4 regions of the Blastococcus sp. SYSU DS0669 genome follow, and region 1 is predicted to be linked to each of the others. Evidence: riboswitches for the same ligand, from Rfam matches in the RefSeq annotation. Region 1 holds a riboswitch; each other region holds the start of a gene.

What was found. Region 1 has a riboswitch for cyclic di-AMP ahead of ACI792_RS19845 (hypothetical protein). Riboswitches for the same ligand answer to the same signal wherever they lie in the genome.
Region 2: it holds a riboswitch for cyclic di-AMP, as region 1 does, so the genes downstream of both, ACI792_RS13630 (LysM peptidoglycan-binding domain-containing protein) here and ACI792_RS19845 (hypothetical protein) in region 1, are expected to answer to the same signal.
Region 3: it holds a riboswitch for cyclic di-AMP, as region 1 does, so the genes downstream of both, ACI792_RS11705 (C40 family peptidase) here and ACI792_RS19845 (hypothetical protein) in region 1, are expected to answer to the same signal.
Region 4: it holds a riboswitch for cyclic di-AMP, as region 1 does, so the genes downstream of both, ACI792_RS13450 (peptidoglycan DD-metalloendopeptidase family protein) here and ACI792_RS19845 (hypothetical protein) in region 1, are expected to answer to the same signal.

What each region holds. Positions count from the first base shown of each region.
Region 1 covers NZ_JBJHAE010000032.1:19,042-21,232, forward strand. The annotation lists gene ACI792_RS19840 (bifunctional 3'-5' exonuclease/DNA polymerase) at 1-594, shown strand, start outside; cyclic di-AMP (ydaO/yuaA leader) riboswitch at 758-884, shown strand; gene ACI792_RS19845 (hypothetical protein) at 1,155-2,039, shown strand.
Region 2 covers NZ_JBJHAE010000012.1:111,081-113,271, reverse strand. The annotation lists gene ACI792_RS13635 (class I SAM-dependent methyltransferase) at 1-305, shown strand, start outside; gene ACI792_RS13630 (LysM peptidoglycan-binding domain-containing protein) at 408-1,259, opposite strand; cyclic di-AMP (ydaO/yuaA leader) riboswitch at 1,324-1,462, opposite strand; RNA gene rnpB (RNase P RNA component class A) at 1,690-2,091, opposite strand.
Region 3 covers NZ_JBJHAE010000009.1:92,096-94,286, forward strand. The annotation lists gene ACI792_RS11700 (helix-turn-helix domain-containing protein) at 1-416, shown strand, start outside; cyclic di-AMP (ydaO/yuaA leader) riboswitch at 704-861, shown strand; gene ACI792_RS11705 (C40 family peptidase) at 877-1,395, shown strand; gene ACI792_RS11710 (hemerythrin domain-containing protein) at 1,453-1,935, opposite strand; gene ACI792_RS11715 (Rieske 2Fe-2S domain-containing protein) at 1,932-2,191, opposite strand, start outside.
Region 4 covers NZ_JBJHAE010000012.1:73,279-75,469, forward strand. The annotation lists gene ACI792_RS13440 (response regulator) at 174-629, shown strand; tRNA gene ACI792_RS13445 (tRNA-Ile) at 668-741, opposite strand; cyclic di-AMP (ydaO/yuaA leader) riboswitch at 911-1,042, shown strand; gene ACI792_RS13450 (peptidoglycan DD-metalloendopeptidase family protein) at 1,076-2,191, shown strand, end outside.

The DNA of each region.
Region 1 (2,191 bases):
GAGGCGGCGCGGGCCGCCGACCTCTACGCGGGGATGGTCGCCGCGGGCACCGTGGCCACCCGGGCCGACGCCAAGCTCGGCATCCTCGGCGCGATGTACGGCGGCACCCGGGGTGAGAGCGGGCGCATGATGCCCCGGCTGGCGCGCCGCTACCCCCGCGCCATCGGGCTGGTGGAGGACGCCGCCCGCGCCGGGGAGCGCGGCGAGGTGGTGCACACCCTGCTCGGCCGGGGGTCGCCGCGGCCCGGGGCGTGGCCGCACGAGGAAGGGGACCGGGCCCGCCGCGCCTGGGGCCGGTTCACCCGCAACTTCGTCGTCCAGGGCACGGGCGCGGAGTGGGCGCTGTGCTGGCTGGCCGACCTCCGCAACCGGCTGTGGCGGCTCGGGGACGGCGACACCGTCGGCGCGCGGCCGCACCTGGTGTTCTTCCTCCACGACGAGGTGGTGGTGCACACGCCCGAGCACCTGGCCGACGAGGTGGCCGAGGCGGTCCGCGCCGCCGCGGCGACCGCCGGGCGGCTGCTGTTCGGCGCCTTTCCCGTCGACTTCCCGCTCGACGTCGCCGTCGTGCGGTCCTGGGCGGACGCCGGCTGACGCGCGCCCGCGCTACACCACCGACCGGGCCGGCGGCCCACCGCGACACACGTCACGTCCTGGAAATCGGCGCCTGCGGATTGTCACGACTGCATAACGACGGTTACGGTGGCTGCGCCCCGGTCGGTCGTTCTCTCCCCGCCAGGGGAGGTCCGCCGGGCGCCGCCGAGCCGTCCTCCGGGACGGGCCGGGGACCCACCGCAGCACTGGGGTGAATCGCGCGCCGGCCACGTGACGGCGCGGGTAGGGCGACTTCCTGCGCCCGAATCCGTCAGCTAACCCGGTAGGCGGCACCACGGAAGAAACGGAGAGCCGCCCCGAATGGCGCGCCCCTGCACCGCCGCACGACCCTGCGCCCGCCGGCACCGCCGCCTCCGGGCCCGTCCGCGGATCTGATCGCACGCGCCGCCCGGCGCCCCGCCGGTCGCCCGCCGACCCGCACCGGCCTCCCCGCCGCTGCGTGCCGGCCCCGCGACCCGCGCCCGGGCCCGCTGTCCGCATCCTCCGCGGTCCGCCGTCACCGGCCGACCGCGCCCCACACCCCGGAGCACCCGAACACCATGGACCCCCGCACCACCACCGGCCGACGCGGCCGGCTCGCCCTCCACCGCCCGCCGGCGTCCGTCCGCCGGCCGGCCCTCTACCTCGCCGTCGCGGTCGCCGGCGCCGTCCTGGTCAACGGCCTCGTCGGTACCGACCCCGCCGTCCAGGCCGGGGCCACCACCTCCGAGTCCGTCAGCGTCGCCCAGGAGCTGGGCCTCTCCGCGCAGTCGGGCCCCGTCGACGTCACCGAGGACCTCCAGGCGCTGGAGGACCTGGCGGCCAGCCGCAGCACGCGCGAGGCCGACCAGGCCGCCGCGCAGCAGGCCCAGGCCGCCGCCGACCAGGCGGAGCTGGACCGGCAGAAGGCGGAGGCGGAGGCCGTGGCCCGCGCCGAGGCCGAGAAGAAGGCGGCCGAGGAGGCCGCGGCGGCGGAGGCCGCGGCGGCCGAGCAGGCCCACGAGCACGCCCCGGCGGCCCCGGCCAGCCCGACGCAGCAGGCGCGGGCGGCAGCCACCGCCGCCGCCTCGGTGGCGGCCTCCGCCGTCGCCCGCATCACCAACAGCTCCGGCAGCGTGCGCCCGCAGGTCCAGGCCGCGGCCGACGCCGTGGTCAGCAACGTGCCCGGCGCCGCGGGGATCACCCTGGGCGGCACCCGGCCCAGCGCCGCCGACCCGGGCGGGCACCCCTCGGGGCTGGCGCTGGACTACATGGTGATGTCGAACGCCGCCCTCGGGGACGCCATCGTCGAGTACCACCGCGCGCACTGGGCCGAGCTCGGCGTGGACTACCTCATCTGGGAGCAGCGGATGCTCTCCTCGCCGGGCGGCTCCTGGCAGGCCATGGAGGACCGCGGCAGCGGCACGGCGAACCACTTCGACCACGTGCACGTCAACTACAACTGAGCACTCCCGCAGCGGCTCCCAGGTGACCCGGCGGATCCCGGCCGGGTGCCTGCGTGCTGTCCCTCTCGGAGCGGATCCCCGCGGCCGGTAGGGCGGTCGGCCCGGCCGACCGCCGCTCGCAACCTCGTCGGGCGTGTCGCGGTTCAGGCCCC
Region 2 (2,191 bases), on a different contig from region 1:
CCAACGTCGGCCACCCGCACTCGCGGCTCAAGATGTTCCTGCGCGGCGCGCCGTTCATCTTCGGGCCGGGGCACTACTACCAGCCCGGCCACATCTCGATCCTCCCCGACTGGATGCTCGTCGAGCACATCCGGACGGCAGGGTTCGGCGACATCACCGTCACCAGCGGGGGGTCGACCTGGTACGTGGGCCTGCGGAAGGTGGCGCACCGGGTCGAGACCGCGCTGCTGTGGGCGATCGGGCTGCGGCCGCGGGCGGAGTCGGGCGAGGGCATCTGCACCTTCGTCACCGCCGTCGCCGTCTGACCGGTCGGCCGGGGCTGACCGGCGTACGACAGCACCTCGACGGACGAGCGCCCCCCACCCGGGGATCCGGGCAGGGGGCGCTCGTCGTCGTGCGGTGTGTGGTTACGGCAGGAAGGCCACGTGCGGGTGGTCCATGTGATTGGCCGTGGGCGAGCCACGGTCCTCCATGCCCTGCCAGGCCCAGCCGGTCCACGTACCGGCGATCCGCTGCTCCCAGATCACGTACTCCACGCCGAGCCGGGCCGCGTTGTCGATCACGTACTGGGCGACGGCGTCACCCTTGGCCGAGTCGGCGTAGACCATGAAGTCGGCCGCGAGGCCCGCGGTGGGGCTGTGGCCGGGGCGGGTGAGCACCGTCCCGACGCCGTGCACCTCGGCGATCTCCTGGACGTCGGGGCGGACGTGCGCGTCCCACTGGTCGTAGGCCGCCGAGGTCGCCGCCGGGGCCGGGACGGGGGCCGGGGCCGGGGCCGGTGCGGGAGCCGGGGCGGGCCGCTCGTCCCGGCTGGCGCGCTCGGGAGCCAGTCCCCCGCCGCTGAGGGCGAGGACCTGACCGACCCGCAGCACGTTCGCGTCGGGGCCGATGACGCCGAGGTTCAGGGCGTGCAGGTCCTGCCACGTGGTGCCGTGGCGGGCCGCGATCTTGCCGAGCGTGTCGCCGGCGACCACGGTGTACGACCCCGTCGCGACAGCAGGCGCCGCCGCCGGCGCGACGCCGCCGCCGATGGTGAGGACCTGGCCGACGCGGAGCAGGTTGGGGTTCCCGCCGATCGTGTCGCGGTTGGCGTCGTAGATGCTGCGCCAGGTGGTGCCGTGCTCGGCCGCGAGCTTGCTGAGGGTGTCGCCGGGGCTGACCGTGTGCGCGCCGGGGTGGGCGGCCGCGGAGCCCATGGTCCCGAGGGTGAGGGCCGAGGCCGCGGCGAGGACGACGGCCGGGTACGCCACGGTGGTCATGGCGCGGTTGCGGGAGGGACGACGGTGCCGCCCCACGGTGCGATGGCTGTTGGGCATGGAGTGGTGAGCCTCTCGCCGCCTGCGGGGTTAGCTGTCGGGTTCGGGCGAGAGCTGCCCGGCCGCGCATGGCGCGGCTTCACCCCGAGGTCCCGGAGGGGCCACGAACGGTGGGTCCCCCGCGCCTGCCCGTGCGTCTATGACTCCGGGGTGGCCGTGGGCAGGTTCGGCGGGCGGCCATCCGGGCCCGCCGATCGGCGGACGGAGGGAACGGTAGGTATCAGGATCGGCTCGCCACAGGCCGGACCGGTCCTTTTCGAGAACTCTCCGCACGGCCGCACGGCGCGTCACCAACCGTGCGCGCAGCGCCTCCGTTCACCCGTCCGGGTGACGTCCCGACCGCACCGGCCGGTGGCCGGCGTCGGGCGGGGGACGGACGAGTCGGCCTGTACGCCGGGTTCTGTCCACGGGTGCCTTGCGGCCTCCCGATGGGCGGTCATCCATCTAGGCCTGCCGTTGCCGGCAGGCTCCAGCGGTCTACCCGCAGGCTCGGGCGGGCCGCCCTCGAACGCCTGCGCGGAACGGCGGCGAACCGCCGTTCCTTCTTGACCTAGCTCCGGGTGGGGTTTACCGAGCCACGCCGGTCACCCGGCGTGCTGGTGGTCTCTTACACCACCGTTTCACCCTTACCGGCGCGAACGCCGGCGGTCTGTTTTCTGTGGCACTGTCCCGCGGGTCACCCCGGGTCGCCGTTAGCGACCACCCTGCCCTGTGGAGCCCGGACGTTCCTCGGCGACGGGGTCTCCCCCGCCGACGCGACCGCCCGGCCGACTCGTCCGTCGTGCCCTGGAGTGTAGGGCGCCCGGCACATGGAACCCGCAGCGCGCGGGTACATGCCGTCGATCCCCGCACCACCCGATGGAGGAGGACGTCAT
Region 3 (2,191 bases), on a different contig from region 1:
TGGCGGCGGGCACGGTCCGCGACAGGGTCGGCCGACGGTTCCCCGCCCATCTCGACACGATGCTGAGCGAGGAGCGCGCCTCGCGGTGGGAGCACCAGCCCCGGCGACCACGACCGACGTACACCTTCGACCGTCGATGCCCCTGGGTGGACCCCGCCGACCGCGAGCGCGACCGCCCGGACGACCACCTCGTCCCCCGGCCCGGCGACTCCCCGGAGGAGCGCACCGCGGCCCGTCGGGCGGCCGCCGCCCGACGGCGGCAGGAGGAGCTCCGGCGGCGATTCGAGTCGGGAGCCTTCCGGCACCTCGACGACGGCTGGTCGTGCGCGTGCCCACCGGCATGCGACGAGCTCGACGACCGGAGCGGCCGGCCGGTGCACGTCGAGGACTGCCTGTGCGGCTGCGACGTCGGCTGAGGAATTGGCTACGAGGTCGGAGTGGACGAGCACGCAGAGTGCAGGAGCGCCGCCGTCCGGAGAAGTACAGGGCCGCACACGGTCGGTCACCCGGTGCCGAGGCGGCCCGTCCGGGGCCGACGGATCTCCCGTGGTCGGCTCGCGAGTCGCGGTCCGGAGCCCCCGCGCGGACTCCGCCCCGCGACCCCCACGGGTGGCGTGTCGGCCGCTTTGTGACCTTTCCGTGACCGACCTAGCGTCGTCGCCGGTCCGGCCGGGCTCCCCCGTCACCGCCCCCGGTGACACCCGGACGGACACCGCCGAACCGGGCGCCGGCGCACGCCGGAGCCCGGACCGGGGACCCACCGCAGTAGTGGGGTGAAGCGCCACCGGCCTGTCCGGGGCGCCGGGCGCGTTCCCCGCCCGAACCCGTCAGCTCACCCGGTAGGCGGTTGTCGGAGAACAGGAGAAACCGTCGTCCATGACGACCACTCGCACGACCACCACCCGTCGCTCGCTCCGCGGAGCGGCGCTCGCGCTCCTCACCGGTGCGGGGATCGCCCTCACCCCGTTCACCGCCACCGCCTCCACCGGTGACGGCGGCGGCGGCACCGGCACCGTCGTCACCACCACCGCCGTCGCCCCCAACCACGCCGCGCAGGTCGCCGTCGACACGGCACTGGCGCAGCAGGGGAAGCCCTACATCTGGGGCGGCACCGGCCCGGGGGGCTACGACTGCTCCGGTCTCACCTGGTCGGCCTACCAGGCGGCGGGCATCGAGATCCCGCGGACCTCCCGCGCCCAGTCGACCGCCGGCCACTACGTGGACCGGGCCTCCCTGCAGCCCGGCGACCTGGTCTTCTTCTACGACCCGGTCGGCCACGTCGGCATGTACATCGGCGACGGCCTGATGGTGCACTCCTCGACCTTCGGCAACCCGGTCGCGGTCGTGCCCGTCGACAGCATGTGGGGCTACAACACCGCGCGCCGCATCGTCTGAGCGCCTGCGACGGCGGGTCCCAGGTCGTCCGCGCACGACCGGGGGCCCGCCGCGCGGCTACACGTGGCGCAGGGTGGCGCGCTTGAGCCGGATGATCAGCCGCATCCCGCCGGACTCGGCCAGCTCCTGCTTCCGCGCGCGCAGCTGCTCACCGAGCTCCTCGAGGCGCTGCTCCCCCAGCGCGTGCGACTGGGGGAACATCCGCTCCTCCTCCTCCATCGTGTGGTGGCGCACCGTCTTCTCCAGCATGCGCACCTCGGTGGCGAACTCCGGGTCGGTGACGTCCATGCGCATGACGGTGGCGACCTGGTCGTCGATCTGCCGGTGCTCGGCGTGCGCGAGGGCCAGCAACGGGGAGACGTCGGGGACGGCGGGGTAGAAGAGCTCGTCCTCGATCTGGGCGTGGATCTCGATCTCGCGCAGGAACTCGTCCCGGAGCTCCTCCCGGCGGGCGGCCTGCCCCTCGGTCGTCTCCGCCAGCTCGCGCAGCAGCCCGCGCAGCACGTCGTGGTGCGCGATCAATACCTCGTCGGCCTTCACCGGGACGCCTCCTCCACCGTGGTCACGGCCGTCGGGGTGCGCCAGCGGGCCCGCCGCCGCACCTCCACCGCGCCGTCGCGGACGCGGGTGTCGTAGCAGGGCAGCGGCGCCGTGGACGGCCCCTGCGCCGGCTCCCCGGTGTCGAGGTCGAACCGCGACCCGTGCCACGGGCACACCAGCTCGTCCCGGTGCAGCCACCCCTCCGCCATGGGGCCGCCCAGGTGCGGGCAGCGCCCGCCCAGCGCGCGCACCTCGT
Region 4 (2,191 bases), on a different contig from region 1:
GGGGGACCATGCGCCACCGCTCCGGTGCCATGACGCTGTGCGGATCCGTCGGGCGCGGAGGGAGGCCGGTGACGGCGACCGGGCGCGGCACGGCCCTGCACGGCAGCCGGGAAGGCGCGCACGCGGTCCGCGCGTTCCGTGACGCACGGGGGGCACGGAAGGCGGGACGAGAGGTGTCCGAGATCCGGGTGGTGGTCGTGGACGACCACCCCTTCCTGCGGGAAGCGCTCACCGAGCTGCTCGAGGCGGCCGGCGGCATCGCCGTGGTCGGGCAGTGCGCGGACGGGACGGAGGTCGCCGACGCCGTGCGGCAGCTGCGCCCCGACGTCCTGCTCCTGGATCTGCAGATGCCCGTGATGGACGGCCTGACGGCGGCCCGTGGTGTGCGGACCGCTCACCCGGAGGTCCGCATCGTCTTCCTCACCGGCGGCCTCGACCCGGCCAGCGTCCGCGAGGCCCGGGCGATCGGCGCAGCCGGCTACCTGCTGAAGGACGACGATCCCGCCGAGCTCTCCGGTCACATCCGGGCCGTCGCGGCCGGCGGCTCGGCGTGGCACCCGCGCGCCGCGGCACTGCTCGGCGACGAGCCCGGGACGGCGGACCCCGAACCGCACGACCCGGGAACGTGACACTCCTCATGTCCGGGCCTCGCCCAGAGGGCGCCGAGTGGGGCGGGTGGGGCTCGAACCCACGACCCAGGGATTATGAGTCCCATGCTCTGACCGGCTGAGCTACCGCCCCGGCTCTAGCAGCCTGCCAGACGCCGGTACGTCACCCGCGTCGCGACTCGGGACCCGAGTGGCGGACCGAGATGGTTCGTTATGCGCCTGTGACATATCCAGGTTTAGCTTGTACCGTCTCTCGCGGCCCACCCGATCCCGCTCCCGAACCCGGGGGCTCGGGCGGGCCCCGCCGAACTCCGCGGTCTGACCGCCGCGGGGACCGGGGACCCATGTTCTCTGGGGTGAATCCCGCCTGCGCCTCCACGGGCAGGCTGGTAGGGCACGTTCCGGCCCGAACCCGTCAGCTGACCTGGTAGGCGGACCGAGGAACGGAGACCGTCGCCTTGGCGACCATGCACCACCTGCGCCGCAGCCTGCGGCGACCACGCCGCGCCGCCGGCCGGGCGACCATCGCCCTCACCGCGCTGCTGGCCCTGTCCCTGATCGGGACGCAGTCCTCGTCGGCGGCCCCGAGTGGAGCGCAGAGCGAGCACGACCGCGTCGCCGCCGAGGTCGCGACGATCGAGCAGCGCGTCCGCGAGGCCGAGGAGCGGCTGCAGCAGATGACGCTGCAGGCCGAGGAGGCCAGCGGCGCCGTGCTCACCGCCCAGGCCGAGCTCGACCGCGCCAGGCAGCACGCCGACGCGATCGCCGCCGAGCTCGCCGCCGTCCGGGAGGCCGTCGGCCGCACCCAGGACGACGTCGCCACCCTGGGCCGGGAGGCCTACATGGGCAGCGACGAGGCGTTCACCGAGCTCGAGATGGTCCTGCACGCCGAGGGCCCGGGTGAGCTGCTGCAGCAGGCCGCGACGCTGGATCTGCTCGGCGAGGACCGCGCCCGGGTCCTGGAGGAGCTGCGGATCGCCGAGGCGCGCGAGGCACGGCTCGACCAGGAGGCCAAGGCCGCCGTCGCCGAGCGCGACGCCGCCGCCCGCACGGCGCAGGAGGCCCAGGGGGAGGCCGACCGTCTGCTCGCCGCGGCGCAGTCCGAGTTCGACGCCTTGACCGCGGAGAAGGCCAGCCTGGACCAGCAGCTGCGGGACGCGGAGATCCGGCTGCTCGAGGTCAGGGGCGCCGAGGACGCCGCCCGCGCGTACGACGCCGCGCAGGCGGCGGAGCAGGCCGCGGTCATGACGGTGGCGGCCGCGCCGGGTGGTAGCGGTGCCGCGCTCACCCAGGGCCGGGTCACCTCCTGCTACGGGGCGCGCTGGGGCACGATGCACCTCGGCGTGGACATCGCCGCGCCGATCGGCACCCCGATCTACACGCCCGAGCCGGGCGTGGTGCTGCAGGCCGGGCCGGCCAGCGGCTTCGGGCTCGCCGTCGCGATCCAGCACCACGACGGGGTCATCACCGTCTACGGGCACGTGAACCAGTTCTTCGTGTCACCGGGGCAGGTCGTCAGCGGCGGGCAGCAGATCGCCGAGGTCGGCAACCGCGGCCAGTCCACCGGTCCGCACCTGCACTTC